2 regions of the Streptomyces sp. NPDC056224 genome follow, and region 2 is predicted to be linked to the other one. Evidence: riboswitches for the same ligand, from Rfam matches in the RefSeq annotation. Region 2 holds a riboswitch; the other holds the start of a gene.
What was found. A riboswitch is a leader RNA that binds a small molecule or an ion and turns the genes downstream of it on or off. The one in region 2 is predicted to bind glycine.

Region 1 (7,247 bases), on a different contig from region 2:
GAGCAGATCGGATACCGCGGGCCGACGGCGTGTGCCGCGGCCGGCATCACCTACCGGCAGCTCGACTACTGGGCGCGGACCGGGCTGGTGGAGCCGAGCGTGCGGCCCGCGTACGGGTCGGGCACGCAGCGGCTGTACAGCTTCCGGGACGTGGTCGTCCTCAAGATCGTCAAGCGTTTCCTGGACACCGGGGTGGGGCTGCAGAACATCCGTGCGGCCGTGCAGCACCTGCGTGACCGCGGGTTCTGCGACCTGGAGCGGATGACGCTGATGAGCGACGGCGCCACCGTGTACGAGTGCACCTCGCCGGACCAGGTCGTGAGCCTGCTCCAGGGCGGTCAGGGCATCTTCGGGATCGCCGTGGGCGTGGTGTGGCGCGACGTGGAGAACGCGCTGTCCCAGCTGCACGGGGAGCGGGTGGACACCGGCGAGACCCTGGTCGGGCACAATCCGGCGGACGAACTGGCCGCCCGTCGCAACCGGGCCGTGTGAACCCGGCCGGACCGGTCCCGTTGTCAGAGGCGTAGGGCAGCATCGGTGCTGTGAGAGCCGCGCCGACCATCCTGCATCTGGACATGGATGCCTTCTACGCCTCCGTCGAGCAGGCGTCGAAGCCGAGCCTGCGGGGCAAGGCCGTCATCGTGGGCGGCCTCGGGCCGCGCGGGGTCGTCGCCACCGCCTCGTACGAGGCCAGGCGGTTCGGGGTGCACTCGGCGATGCCGATGGCGCAGGCGCGGCGGCTCTGCCCGAACGGAGCCTGCCTGATCCCGCGCTTCAGTCTCTACCGCGAGGTCAGCGACGTGGTGATGGCCCTGCTGCGGGAGCTGTCGCCACTCGTGGAGCCGCTCAGCCTGGACGAGGCCTTCGTGGATCTGGAGGCGGGCGGCGTCGCTTTCGACGGGCCGGGCGCCCGGGCCGCGGGGGAGCGGCTGCGGGCGGACATCCGGGCCGTGACGGGGCTCAGCGGGTCGGTGGGGCTGGCCGGCTCGAAGATGCTGGCCAAGGTGGCGTCGGAGGAGGCCAAGCCGGCGGGTCTGCTGCTGATCGAGCCGGGGACGGAGCGGGAGCTCCTCGCGCCGATGTCGGTACGGACCCTGCCCGGGGTGGGGCCGGCCACCGGCGAGCACCTGCGCCGCGCCGGGATCACCACCGTGGGAGACCTGGTGGAGGCCGGGGAGGACGAGCTGGTCCGGATGGTCGGGCGCGCGCACGGCGTGGGCCTGCACCGGATGGCCCTGGGCCTGGACGACCGGCCGGTGGTCGCGGAGCGGGACGCGAAATCGGTGTCGGTGGAGGACACCTTCGACGTGGACCTGCACGACCGGGTGCGGATCCGGACCGAGGTGCAGCGGCTCGCCGACCGGTGCGTGCAGCGGTTGCGGGCGTCCGGGCACTCGGGGCGCACGATCGTGCTCAAGGTCCGGCGCTACGACTTCTCGACGCTGACGCGCTCCGAGACGCTGCGGGGGCCCACGGACGACCCCGCGGTGGTGCGTGAGGCGGCCGCGCGGCTGCTGGAGGGCGTGGACACCACGGGCGGGGTGCGGCTGCTGGGGGTGGGCGTGACCGGGCTGGCGGACTACACGCAGGAGGATCTGTTCGCCCAGTCGCTGGGCGAACGGCCGCAGGGCGGGCCCACCGAGCCCGACGTGACCGCCGAGGCCGGTGCGGCCGCTGTCACGGCCCCGGAGCACGTGGAGCCATCCGGGGAGCCGGAGCCCGCCCCGGAGCGGCGCTGGGCGGCCGGGAGCGACGTACGGCACGCGGTGTACGGGCCCGGGTGGGTGCAGGGCAGCGGGGTCGGGCGGGTGACCGTGCGGTTCGAGCAGCCGGGATCGCAGCCCGGCCGGGTGCGGACCTTCCGGGTGGACGACCCCGAGCTGGAGCCGTCCGATCCGCTGCCGCTGGTGGGGGAGGGGCCGGCGGCAGCGGAGGGCTGAGGCTTGGGGGAGGCGACACCGTGATTCCCCGCAAGCCCCCGGGGGAGCAGCGGGGCGGGGACCGGGCGGGCACTCAGCCCTCGTCGCCCGCCAGGTGGCCGAAGTCGCGCTGGAAGTCCGTGGGCAGGGTCACGTCCAGGCCGTAGTGGTGGTAGAGCTGGAGCTCCTGCTCCGGGGAGAGGTGGCGGCCGACACCGAAATCGGGGGCGTCCTTGATCAGGGAGCGGTCGAAGGGCACCCGCAGGGTGTCGCCCACCAGCTCACTGGGCTCCAGCGGGACGAAGGCGTCCCGGCTGAACAGACCGGTGCGCACGGCGGCCCATTCCGGGACGCCCGTGGCGTCGTCGAGGTAGACCTCGTCAATGGTGCCGATCTTGGTGCCGTTGCGGTCGAACGCCTTGCGGCCGATCAGGCTGCGCGGATCGATGTCGGTCTGCACGGTCCCTCCAAATGGTCGCAACTCCTCCGTAATGACTACAGAAGTGCATTTCGTTAGCTGAGGCCACTCGGGGAGTGTCCAGATCCTCGCTGGTAGGCTGGGTGATGGCTGTCGACCCTGTGCGGGAGAGTCCTCCGAGTGATCTTGACGGAGGCGCCGAAGGAGCAAATCCTCCCCGGAATCTCTCAGGCATACGTACCGCACGGACGAGGCCACTCTGGAAAGCAGGGGCAGGTACCGGACGCAGTGCCGGTTCCTCTCCTCACCGACGGTGAAAACCGGTTCTTTTCGAGCGACCCTCGAGCGGCCGGTGAAACTCTCAGGTTGAGATGACAGAGGGGGAGGCCGTCCGGGTGCCCGCGCCGTGGTGCCCCTCGCAGGTCATACGACCAGGAGGCCTCCGTACATGACCGCCAACCGCATTCCGCTCTCCCAGCTGGAGCGAGGCATCCCCTTCGAGCAGCGCCACATCGGTCCGGATGCCGAGGCGCAGGCGAAGATGCTCGCCCAGGTGGGCTACGGCTCCCTGGACGAACTGACCGCCGCCGCGGTGCCGGATGTCATCAAGACCGCCGAAGCGCTGAACCTGCCCGAGGCGCGGACCGAGGCGGAGGTGCTGGCCGAGCTGCGCTCCCTCGCCGACCGCAACCAGGTCCTCTCGTCGATGATCGGTCTCGGCTACTACGGGACCTTCACGCCGCCGGTGATCCTGCGCAACGTCATGGAGAACCCGGCCTGGTACACGGCGTACACGCCTTACCAGCCCGAGATCTCCCAGGGCCGCCTCGAAGCGCTGCTGAACTTCCAGACCGTCGTCGCCGACCTCACCGGGCTGCCGACCTCGGGCGCCTCGCTGCTCGACGAGGGCACCGCGGCCGCCGAGGCCATGTCCCTCGCGCGCCGGGTGGGCAAGGTCAAGGACGGCGTCTTCCTGATCGACGCCGACGCGCTGCCGCAGACCATCGCCGTGATCGAGACCCGCGCCGAGCCCACGGGCGTCGAGGTCGTCGTCGCGGACCTGTCGGACGGCATCCCGGCCGAGATCGCCGAGCGCGGCGTCTTCGGCGTGCTCCTGCAGTACCCGGGCGCCTCCGGTGCCGTACGGGAGATCAAGCCGCTCATCGACCAGGCGCACGAGCTCGGTGCCATCGTCACCGTCTCGGCCGACCTGCTCGCCCTGACCCTGCTGACCTCGCCGGGCGAGCTCGGCGCGGACATCGCCGTCGGCACCACCCAGCGCTTCGGCGTCCCGATGGGCTTCGGCGGACCGCACGCCGGTTACATGGCAGTCCAGGCCAAGCACGCCCGCTCGCTGCCCGGGCGCCTCGTCGGCGTCTCCGTCGACGCGGACGGCAACAAGGCGTACCGGCTGGCGCTGCAGACCCGTGAGCAGCACATCCGCCGCGAGAAGGCCACCAGCAACATCTGTACCGCTCAGGTGCTGCTGGCCGTCATGGCCGCCATGTACGCCGTCTACCACGGCCCGGACGGCCTGCGGACGATCGCCCGCCGGACCCACCGCTACGCGGCCCTGCTCGCCGCGGGCCTGCAGGCGGGCGGCGTCGAGATCGTGCACGGCGCCTACTTCGACACCATCACGGCCCGCGTCCCGGGCCGCGCGGCCGAGGTCGTCGCCGCGGCCCGCCAGGGCGGTGTCAACCTCTACCAGGCCGACGCGGACCACGTCTCCGTCGCCTGCGACGAGACCACCCTGCGCGCCGACATCGACGCCGTCTGGGCGGCCTTCGGTGTCAGCGCGGACATCGAGGCGCTGGACGAGACCACGGCGGACACCCTGCCCGAGGGCCTGCTGCGCTCGGACGACTACCTGACGCACCCGGTCTTCCACCAGCACCGCTCCGAGACCGCGATGCTGCGCTACCTGCGCAAGCTCTCGGACAAGGACTACGCGCTGGACCGCGGCATGATCCCGCTGGGCTCCTGCACCATGAAGCTCAACGCGACCACCGAGATGGAGCCGGTCACCTGGCCCGAGTTCGGCCAGCTGCACCCGTTCGCCCCGGTGGAGCAGGCGGAGGGGTACCTCACGCTCATCACCGAGCTGGAGGAACGTCTCTCCGAGGTCACCGGCTACGACAAGGTCTCCATCCAGCCGAACGCCGGCTCCCAGGGTGAGCTCGCCGGCCTGCTGGCCGTCCGCGCCTACCACCGCGCCAACGGCGACGAGCAGCGCACCGTCTGCCTCATCCCGTCCTCCGCGCACGGCACCAACGCGGCCAGCGCCGTGATGGCCGGCATGAAGGTCGTCGTCGTCAAGACCGCCGACGACGGCGAGGTGGACGCGGCCGACCTGCGCGCCAAGATCGAGCAGTACCGTGACGAGCTCTCCGTGCTGATGATCACGTACCCCTCCACGCACGGTGTGTTCGAGGAGCACGTCGCCGACATCTGCGCCCAGGTGCACGAGGCCGGCGGCCAGGTCTACGTGGACGGTGCCAACCTCAACGCCCTGGTGGGCCTGGCGAAGCCGGGTCACTTCGGCGGCGACGTCTCGCACCTGAACCTGCACAAGACCTTCTGCATCCCGCACGGCGGCGGCGGTCCCGGCGTCGGCCCGGTCGGTGTCCGGGCCCACCTGGCCCCGTACCTGCCGAACCACCCGCTGCAGCCGACGGCCGGTCCCGAGACGGGCGTCGGCCCGATCTCGGCCGCCCCGTGGGGCTCCGCGGGCATCCTGCCGATTTCCTGGTCGTACGTGCGCCTCATGGGCGGCGAAGGCCTCAAGCGCGCCACCCAGGTGGCGGTGCTGGGCGCCAACTACATCGCCAAGCGCCTGGAGCCGCACTACCCGGTGCTCTACACCGGCCCGGGCAACCTGGTCGCGCACGAGTGCATCATCGACCTGCGCCCGCTGTCGAAGGCGACGGGCGTGAGCGTGGACGACATCGCCAAGCGTCTGATCGACTACGGCTTCCACGCCCCGACGATGTCCTTCCCGGTCGCCGGCACGCTGATGATCGAGCCGACGGAGTCCGAGGACCTCGCCGAGATCGACCGCTTCTGCGACGCGATGATCGCCATCCGCGGCGAGATCGAGCGGGTCGCGGCCGGCGAGTGGCCGGTGGACGACAACCCGCTGGCCAACTCCCCGCACACCGCAGCGGCGCTGGGCGGCGAGTGGAACCACCCGTACACCCGTGACGAGGCGGTCTTCCCGGGTGGCGTCACGGCCGCCGAGAAGTACTGGCCGCCGGTGCGCCGGATCGACGGCGCCTTCGGCGACCGGAACCTGGTCTGCTCCTGCCCGCCGCTGGACGAGTACGACAACTGAGCATGACAGAAGGGGCCGGTCCGGGAGATCTTCTCCCGGACCGGCCCCTTCGCCGTTCCTCGGTCGCGCTGCCGGCTAGGCCGCCTGTGCCCCCGCGAGCGGGCGGTGCGGGGCGATGATCTGGCCGTCCGGCAGCAGCTCGCCGGTGTCCTCGAAGAGCAGGACGCCATTGCACAGCAGGCTCCAGCCCTGCTCCGGGTGGTTGGCCACCGGGAGCGCTGCCTCCCGGTCGGCGGATTCGGCTGACGGGCAGGCTGGCTGGTGCTGGCACATGGATGCGTTCTTTCGCTGCGGTGTGGTCTGTGTGCTACGGCTCGATGCGTGGTTCATGGCCGTCCCCCTGGGTCATCCCCGCACCCGCGGGGAGCTTGTCATCAGTCTTCCCCCACGACAGCCACTTCGCAGGCATTTCCCGCCGGCTGTCCTCACTGATTGATGACGCATCACTCGTGCGGGCGGTTCAGGCCAACTCCCCTGTCATTTCGGATGGTTCGCACGTGGCCCGAGAGGACTAGGCCGAATGGTCACTCGGGTCAGGCGGCGGGAGCGGCCAGCGACGGCGGGACCGGCGCCGTCGCCGGGGTCAGCCGGTGGGTCAGCACCGGCAGCAACTCGGAGACCGGATGCGGCCGGTACGGGGCGATGCCGGGCGGCGCCGGTGCCAGGGGCACCAGCAGGTCCTCGGCGGCGAGCAGGCCGGCCGACGCGTCGGCACCCACGGCGCCGTGCAGCCACAGGGTCAGCATGTACAGCTCCGGTACGGACAGCAGCCGGGGCTGGTACGCATCGCCGAGCGACTCGGCCTGGCGCAGCGCGCGTTCGGTGGCGGTCACGTAGGGGCCCTCGAAGAAATGCGAGAAGGCCCAGCCGTCCGGTGTCAGCCGGGTGTCGGCCGCCGCGACGTACCGGTCCCCGCTGCGGACGAGGAACCGCCAGCCGGTCAGGCGCGTGCGGGTCGGCCTGCCGCCGACCGCCAGGTTCGAGACGTCCAGCCGGTCGAGGACGTGGACCGGGAGCGGGAGTTCGGCGGTCAGGGGCCCCTGGATCGCGCGCAGGGCGGGAGTGTGCGCCTCGTGCACGGCCGTGGGGGAGCCGAGGGCCGCGAGGACGCAGCGGAGGGCGGGCGCGGGAGCCGGAGGGACATGCAGCGGCATGGTGGGTCGCCTCTCACTTGGGAGACCTGTGGAAGGGGGGAGGTGCGGACGGCGCTGTCGCATTCTGGGGCCAGAGGGGGGCTGAGGGGCAATGGCCGCGCGCCAACTCTCTGCCTCGTTTGCGGAGTTTATACGACATGTGTTCACGCAGTGTTTCGGCTAGCTGTCCCGCCTATTGCCGGCAAGGCGCTTACCGGCCCCGCTCACGTGGCATTCATGCCGGATGCACGCGGACATGCCGCGCTGACCTCGGAGGTTACCGGACAGGCGCTCGGCTGGAAAGCGCCGGTTTTCCGAAAGAGGCAAAGTCGATGCGGAATTTGCGCAAAGCGACTTGCCAGGTGAATGTGCCGGAGTGCCCGTCGGCCAAACCGGCGCGCGCTCCCCGCCACGCACGCCCCTCCGCGTTATGGATCGCTCTG
Region 2 (7,247 bases):
GCGCGTCCTTGGGCTCCTCCGAGATGCGCACCTTGAACAGCCAGCCGCCCTCGAAGGGAGCGGAGTTCACCAGGGCCGGGTCGTCGACGACGTCCTGGTTGAACTCGACGATCTCGCCGGAGACGGGGGAGTACAGGTCGCTGACCGACTTCGTCGACTCCAGCTCGCCGCAGGTCTCGCCCTCGGTGACGGTCTCGCCGACCTCGGGGAGCTGGGCGTAGACGACGTCACCGAGCGCGTTGGCCGCGAACTCCGTGATGCCGACCGTCGAAACGCCGTCCACGGCGTCCGACAGCCACTCGTGCTCCTTGGTGTAACGCAGCTGCTGGGGGGTGCTCATGACCTGATTCTCCTGGATGCGGGGGAGTGGATACGAACAGTGGTCTTGGGTACTGAGACGGCGCCGCACGGATGTCCGTACGACCGCCTGCACGCCGGGTCGTGTGAAGTGTTACTTCTGCCGCTTGTAGAAGGGCAGGGCCACGACCTCGTACGGCTCATGCGTACCGCGAATGTCGACGCCGACGCCGGAGGTGCCGGGCGCGGCGTGCGCCGCGTCCACGTACGCCATCGCGATCGGCTTGCCGAGCGTCGGGGACGGGGCGCCGGAGGTGACCTCGCCGATGACCTGTCCGTCGGCCACGACCGGGAAACCGGCGCGCGGGACGCGGCGGCCCTCGGCGATCAGGCCGACCAGCTTGCGCGGCGGGTTCGTGGCGGCGCGCTCGGCGGCGGCCTCCAGTGCGGCGCGGCCGACGAAGTCCCCCTCCTTCTCGAACTTCACGACCCGGCCCAGCCCCGCGTCGAACGGGGTGAGGGAGGTGGTCAGCTCGTGCCCGTACAGCGGCATGCCCGCCTCCAGGCGCAGCGTGTCGCGGCAGGACAGCCCGGCCGGGACCAGGCCGACGCCCTCGCCCGCCTTGGTCAGCGCCTGCCACAGCTCCACGGCGTGCTCGGGGGAGACGAACAGCTCGAAGCCGTCCTCACCGGTGTAGCCCGTACGGGCGATCAGCGCCGGCACCCCGGCCACCGTGCCCGGCAGACCGGCGTAGTACTTGAGCCCGTCCAGGTCGGCGTCGGTGAGCGAGGCGAGGATGCCGGGGGACTCCGGGCCCTGGACGGCGATGAGCGCGTACGCGTCGCGGTCGTCACGGACCTCGGTGTCGAAGCCGGCGGCGCGCTCGGTCAGGGCGTCGAGGACGACCTGGGCGTTGGAGGCGTTGGCGACGACCATGTACTCGGTCTCGCCGAGGCGGTAGACGATCAGGTCGTCGACGATGCCGCCGTCCGCCTGGCAGATGTGCGTGTAGCGGGCGCGGCCGACGCCGACGGTGGAGATGTTGCCGACCAGCGCGTAGTCCAGGGCCTTGACGGCCTCCGGGCCGGTCAGCGTGATCTCGCCCATGTGGGACAGGTCGAAGAGGCCGGCCTTGGTGCGTACGGCGTTGTGCTCGTCGCGCTCGCTCGCGTACCGCAGCGGCATGTCCCAGCCCGCGAAGTCGGTCATGGTCGCACCGAGGGAACGGTGCAGCGCATCGAGGGCGGTCAGACGGGGGGCAGTGCTCATGGGTGTGGCTCCCGAGTCCCAGGGCATGACATGACGAGGAGGGTCCTCCCCATCTGTCATCGGAACCTGAGAGGTTCGCCGAGAGTTCCTGGTTGCCCGGGATCCTCGGCTTGCACCTTGGGTGGAGCTGTCGTACAGCTCGCTTTTCAGATCTGCCTCATCCACGCGGTACGGGGCCTGAGAGATTCAAGGGAGGTTCTTGCTCCTTCGGCGCCCGTGCACGGCCTTGCGGCGTGCCGGGACTCTCCCGCGCGGATTCAAGCGGCCGGTATGCAGTTGGTCCAGATGGCGCACATCATTGCACGCCACCGCGGTGATCGGGGGTGGGCCCCCGAAAGTTCGTGCGGTGCCCGAGCGGCCGGACCGGAACCGGCGCTGCCGGATTACCGTCTCTTTACACTCAGTGGGCAAGGGTCCTGGCGACCCGATTCGGGGGAGGCGATCACTGTGCGGAGATTCGTGAGTGCGGCGGCCGCGGCGACCGTGGACGCGGTGCCGGCGCAGCGCGGTGCGCGCGTGCGGAGCGGGCGGGCCGGTCCCGTACGCGACCTCCGCGGACCGGGGCCGGGAGGCCCGCACGGGCTGGCCTTCGCCGCGGGGGACATCGTCGTGGTGTCCGGCCTGCCCGGCGGCGGCAAGAGCACGCTGATCAAGCGGGCGGCGGGCGAGGGCACGGCCATCGACTCCCAGGACGCCCGTGAGCGCTGGGAGCTGCGGATGCCGGGCGCGCTGCCGTACGCGGTCTACCGGCCGCTGGTGCGCGCCGCCCACTACTGGGGCCTGTGGCGGACCCTGCGCTCCGGGGCCTCGGTGATCGTCCACGACTGCGGTACGCAGAGCTGGGTACGGGGCCTGCTCGCGGCGGCCGCGCGCCGCCGGGGCCGGGCGCTGCACCTGCTCCTGCTGGACAGCAGCCCCGCCGAAGCCCTGGCCGGGCAGGCGGCGCGGGGGCGCCGGGTGTCGGCGTACGCCTTCGCCCGCCACCGGGGAGCGGTGACCCGCCTGCTGCGCGCCGCGGAGGCCGGCCACCCACCGCCCGGCTGCGCCTCGGTGACGCTGCTGGACCGGCGCTCGGCCGCAGCCCTGACGCGGATCGCGTTCCACGGCTGAGCCCTTGGGGCGGAGCCGCGGCAGCGGCGCCGCACCCGGGCCGATAACCTCGGCCACGACGAACCGCGGAACCAACGGAGGCACACGCACATGCAGGGCAGCGGCTGGCCGGGGAATGAGCTGGAGCAGGTGCTCGGGGCGGCGCTCGGGCAGCCGGACGCCGGCGGGCGGATCCTGGAGGTGCTCGGCCGCAGCCAGGTGTGGGTGCCGCTGCCCGGCGGCGGCGGACCGGACTCGGCCGCCCTGGACCTGCCCACGATGGACATCGGCGGGGCGGCGTACGTCCCCGTCTACAGCTCCGAGGCCCAGTTCCTCGCCTGCGTCGGCCCCGGCACCGACTTCGCGGTGGCCCCGGCCGTCGAGTTCGCCCGCGGCCTGCCCCCGCAGCTCGGCATCGCGCTCAACCCCGAGGGCGCGGTCGGCGTCCCCCTGCCCCCGCCCGCCGTCGCGGAGCTGTGCCGCACCGGCCGGACCCCGCTCGACGGCCCGTCCTCCGGCGGCCGGGTACGGCTCTACGAGCCCGACTGGCAGGAGGACCCGGTGGACTTCCTGGCCGCCGCCGCCGAGGAGTTCCGCGCCGCCGGCGTGGTCGCCGCGGCACACCGCTGCCTCGCCAGCGTCGAGGGGGCGGACCCGGAGCTGTTCATCGGTGTCCGCCTGGTGGGATGGGACGCCGGGATGCGCAGCGCCCCGATGGAGGCCCTCGGCCGGGCCCTGGCCCGCGTACCGGCGCCCTGGCCCGTCCAGTTGATCCTCCTCGACGCCGCCCAGGACCCGGTCACGGACTGGATTCGTGAGCGCGTACGCCCCTTCTACCTCGCCTAGGGCCGCTTAAGCTGTTGGTACGTGTGGACGACGGGCGGACGAAGAGGGGTACCGGGTGAGTGCGTCAGGCACGGCCGCGGCCGGGCAGGTCGAGCACATGCTGCGCCAGGTGACTCCAGGGCGGTATGAGGGTTACGAGTCGCTTTTGCACGCCCTCTCCGAGGGCCGGCTGTGGATGCTCCTGTGGCAGGGGCAGCCGGGATCCCCGGACGCCCAGTACGGCGGCATGGAGGTCGAGAGCCTCGGGTACGCGCCCTGCGTGACCTCCCCGCAGGAACTGGCCGCCAGCGGCTGGAACCGGGGCTACGAGGTGGTCACCGGGCGGGACATCGCCCGCGCGCTCTATCCGGACCGCTGGGGCCTGTGGCTCAACCCGCACGCCCAGGGCGGCGGCCTCGGCATCCCCTGGGCCGACCTGCGCCGGATCGCGACCGGTCTGGACCGGATGCCGGCCGGCCCACTGCGGCTGTCCGAGCCCGCCATCGAGCTCCCGCAGTTCTACGGGCTGCTGACCCAGCACGCGCACCGCACCCCGGCCGTCAGGTCGCTGCGCCGCGCCTGGGTCCAACCCGCGCTCGGGTCCCCGTACCTCGCGGTCGGGCTCGACCTGTACGACGCCTCCGCGCCCGCGCTGGAATCCGTACGGGAGATGATGCGGCAGTCGGTCGGCGTGGTCCCCGAGGGCGTCCCGGTGTGCACGGTCGCGCTGGCGGACGAGCACGACCCCGTCGCGATGTGGCTGCGCGCGCAGGCCCGTCCGTTCTACGACCGCGAGGGCCAGGCGCCGCCCTACTGACCGGCGCCGCCGACCGCGCCGCCCGACCGCTCCGCCCGGTCCCCAGACATCCGTATATCCAGACATGTGTCGCGAAGGCCGCACCCGACCCCATCGGTGCGGCCTTCGGCGTATCCGTGGACTGCACCCAAGTACCGCTCCTGAAATGGCAGTTGGGCCGGATGTCCGTTCCGCGCCGAAGGGGAGGTGTTTCACCGCTCAACAGGGCTCACGGTTCGGATAACGGAAGGTGTAGGCGCAGATCACGGTTGCGCATCACATCACCGGCAGGTCTGGCGGCCGCTTGAGCGCCCGATGAAGACTCCCCACCCAAGAGCCGGTCAGTCCTCCGAGACCCGGCTCGGCATGTGCACCTCTGCTTGTTGTCCGGCACGGCAATTCCCGCAATTCCTGCACTTCACACGCGTCCTGTGTGTCCCAAGCACTCCGAGCGCCACTCCGCACCAACGCCGCCACAGCGGCGGGCATGGGCCGGCCACCAGTCGGCCGAGAGGGGTCCCCACCACGATGACGGCACCACTGCATGACACGAGCGCGGAAACACCCGCACCTGTGTCCGTAGCCGACGTCCCTGTCAAGGCCATCGAAGGCCGCTCGCCCGGCCGCATCGCCTGGATGCGGCTCAAGCGCGACAAGGTCGCGCTGACCGGCGGCGTGGTCGTGATCCTCCTGATCCTGGTTGCGCTCTTCGCGCCGCAGATCGTGAGCCTGCTGGGCCACCCGCCCAACGAGTTCCACGAGGACCTGATCGACCCGGACCTGGGCACGCCGCTCGGTTCCTTCGGCGGCATGAGCTCCGACTTCCTGCTGGGCGTCGAACCCACCAATGGGCGCGACGTGTTCAGCCGGATCGTCTTCGGCGCCCGGATCTCGCTGGTCGTCGCCTTCCTGGCGGCCTTCGTGTCGGTCGTCATCGGCAGCCTGCTCGGCGCGCTCGCCGGGTTCCTCGGCGGCTGGGTCGACGGTCTCATCAGCCGCACGATGGACCTGCTGCTGGCCTTCCCGCAGCTCCTGTTCACCATCGCCCTGGTCTCCGTGGTCCCCAACTCCCTCTGGGGGTTCGAGGGCTCCGGCGTCCGCATGGGCGTGCTGATCGTCGTCATCGGCTTCTTCGGCTGGCCGTACATCGGCCGCATCGTCCGGGGCCAGACGATCTCCCTGCGGGAGCGCGAGTACGTCGAGGCCGCGCGCAGCCTCGGGGCGGGCCGCGGCTACATCCTGATCAAGGAGCTGCTGCCCAACCTGGTCGCCCCGATCCTCGTCTACGCGACGCTGATCATCCCGACCAACATCCTCACGGAAGCGGCCCTCAGCTTCCTCGGCGCCGGGGTCAAGCCGCCCACGGCCTCCTGGGGAAAGATGCTGTCCGACGCCGTCCCCATCTACCAGGACGACCCCATGTACATGGTGGTCCCCGGTATCACGATCTTCATCACCGTCCTGGCGTTCAACCTCTTCGGGGACGGGCTGCGCGACGCACTCGACCCCAAGGGCAACTGAAGCGCTTCATCGATTCACCCACCATGGAGGTTGGACAACCGTGATCCGCAGAAAGCAGGCATTCGCGATCACCGCCGTGATCGCCGCCCTGTCGCTGACCGCCGCGTGCGGTGGCGACGACGGCAGCAAGACCGAGGGGAAGGGCTCCGGTGCCGCCGCGTTCAACGCCGCCACCACCGGCATGGTGAACCCGTCGGACGCCAAGGGCGGGGAGCTCAAGCTCTGGTCGCCGCAGGACGTCGACTACCTCGACCCGGCGCGTGCCTACTACGGCTTCGTCTGGAACATGCAGCGCCTGTACATACGCCAGCTGCTGGCCTACGACAGCAAGCCGGGCAAGGACGGCACCAAGCTGGTCCCGGACCTCGCCGAGGCCCTGCCGGTCCTGAGCAACGACGGCAAGACGTACACGCTCAAGCTCAAGGACGGCGTGAAGTTCGAGGACGGTACGCCGATCACCTCGAAGGACATCAAGTACGGCATCGAGCGCGTCTTCGCGCAGGACGTGCTGTCCGGCGGCCCGACCTACCTGGTCGACGTGCTCGACCAGGGCCAGAAGTACCCGGGCCCGTACAAGGACACCGACCCCGACAAGATGGGTCTGAAGTCCGTCGAGACGCCGGACGACAAGACGATCGTCTTCAACCTGGCGAGCGCGAACTCCGACTTCAGCTACCTGCTGGCCATGCCGTCCTCCTCGCCGGTCCCGGCGGCCAAGGACACGGGTGCCACGTACACCAACAAGCCGATGTCCACCGGCCCGTACAAGGTGGAGAGCTTCACCGCCGGCAAGGGCGCGACCTTCGTCCGCAACGAGAACTGGGACCCCAAGACCGACACGATCCGCAAGGGTCTGCCGGACAAGGTCTCCTTCACGGTGACGACGAACCCGGACGACATGGACCAGCGTCTGCTGTCGGGCGACATCGACCTCGCGGTCGACGGCACCGGCGTCCAGCAGGCCGCGAAGAACAAGATCCTCAAGGACGAGAAGCTCAAGGCGAACGCGGACAACCCGTTCACGGGCTACATCCGCTACTTCGCCTTCCCGCAGACGGTCGCGCCGTTCGACAACATCGAGTGCCGCAAGGCCGTCATCTACGCGGCCGACCCGAAGTCCCTGCAGACCGCCCGCGGCGGCCCGACCAGCGGTGACCTCGGCGCCAACATGCTGCCGCCCGGCATCCCCGGCTCGGACAAGTCCTACGACCCCTTCGGTCTGACGAAGGGCGAGCCGCAGGAGGCCAAGGCCAAGGAGGCCCTCAAGGCCTGTGGCAAGGCGGACGGCTTCGAGACCACCATCGCCGTGCGCAACAACCGCGCCCCCGAGGTGAAGACCGCCGAGTCCCTGCAGGCGGCGCTCGCCAAGGTCGGCATCAAGGCGACGATCGACCAGTACGACGGCAAGCTCTCCTCCTCCACGATCGGTTCGCCCGAGAACGTGAAGAA

Region 1: it holds a riboswitch for glycine, as region 2 does, so the genes downstream of both, gcvP (aminomethyl-transferring glycine dehydrogenase) here and gcvT (glycine cleavage system aminomethyltransferase GcvT) in region 2, are expected to answer to the same signal.

Annotation. Positions count from the first base shown of each region.
Region 1 is NZ_JBHJTK010000024.1:96,653-103,899, reverse strand. Features, by position in the region: gene ACFCZ1_RS25225 (MerR family transcriptional regulator) at 1-492, shown strand, start outside; gene ACFCZ1_RS25220 (DNA polymerase IV) at 543-1,940, shown strand; gene ACFCZ1_RS25215 (PRC-barrel domain-containing protein) at 2,014-2,379, opposite strand; glycine riboswitch at 2,492-2,590, shown strand; gene gcvP (aminomethyl-transferring glycine dehydrogenase) at 2,786-5,671, shown strand; gene ACFCZ1_RS25205 (DUF5999 family protein) at 5,747-5,944, opposite strand; gene ACFCZ1_RS25200 (hypothetical protein) at 6,205-6,825, opposite strand.
Region 2 is NZ_JBHJTK010000030.1:78,034-85,280, reverse strand. Features, by position in the region: gene gcvH (glycine cleavage system protein GcvH) at 1-340, opposite strand, end outside; gene gcvT (glycine cleavage system aminomethyltransferase GcvT) at 452-1,567, opposite strand; glycine riboswitch at 1,724-1,827, opposite strand; gene ACFCZ1_RS27845 (AAA family ATPase) at 2,027-2,677, shown strand; gene ACFCZ1_RS27840 (enhanced serine sensitivity protein SseB) at 2,768-3,502, shown strand; gene ACFCZ1_RS27835 (enhanced serine sensitivity protein SseB C-terminal domain-containing protein) at 3,558-4,298, shown strand; gene ACFCZ1_RS27830 (ABC transporter permease) at 4,806-5,798, shown strand; gene ACFCZ1_RS27825 (ABC transporter substrate-binding protein) at 5,839-7,247, shown strand, end outside.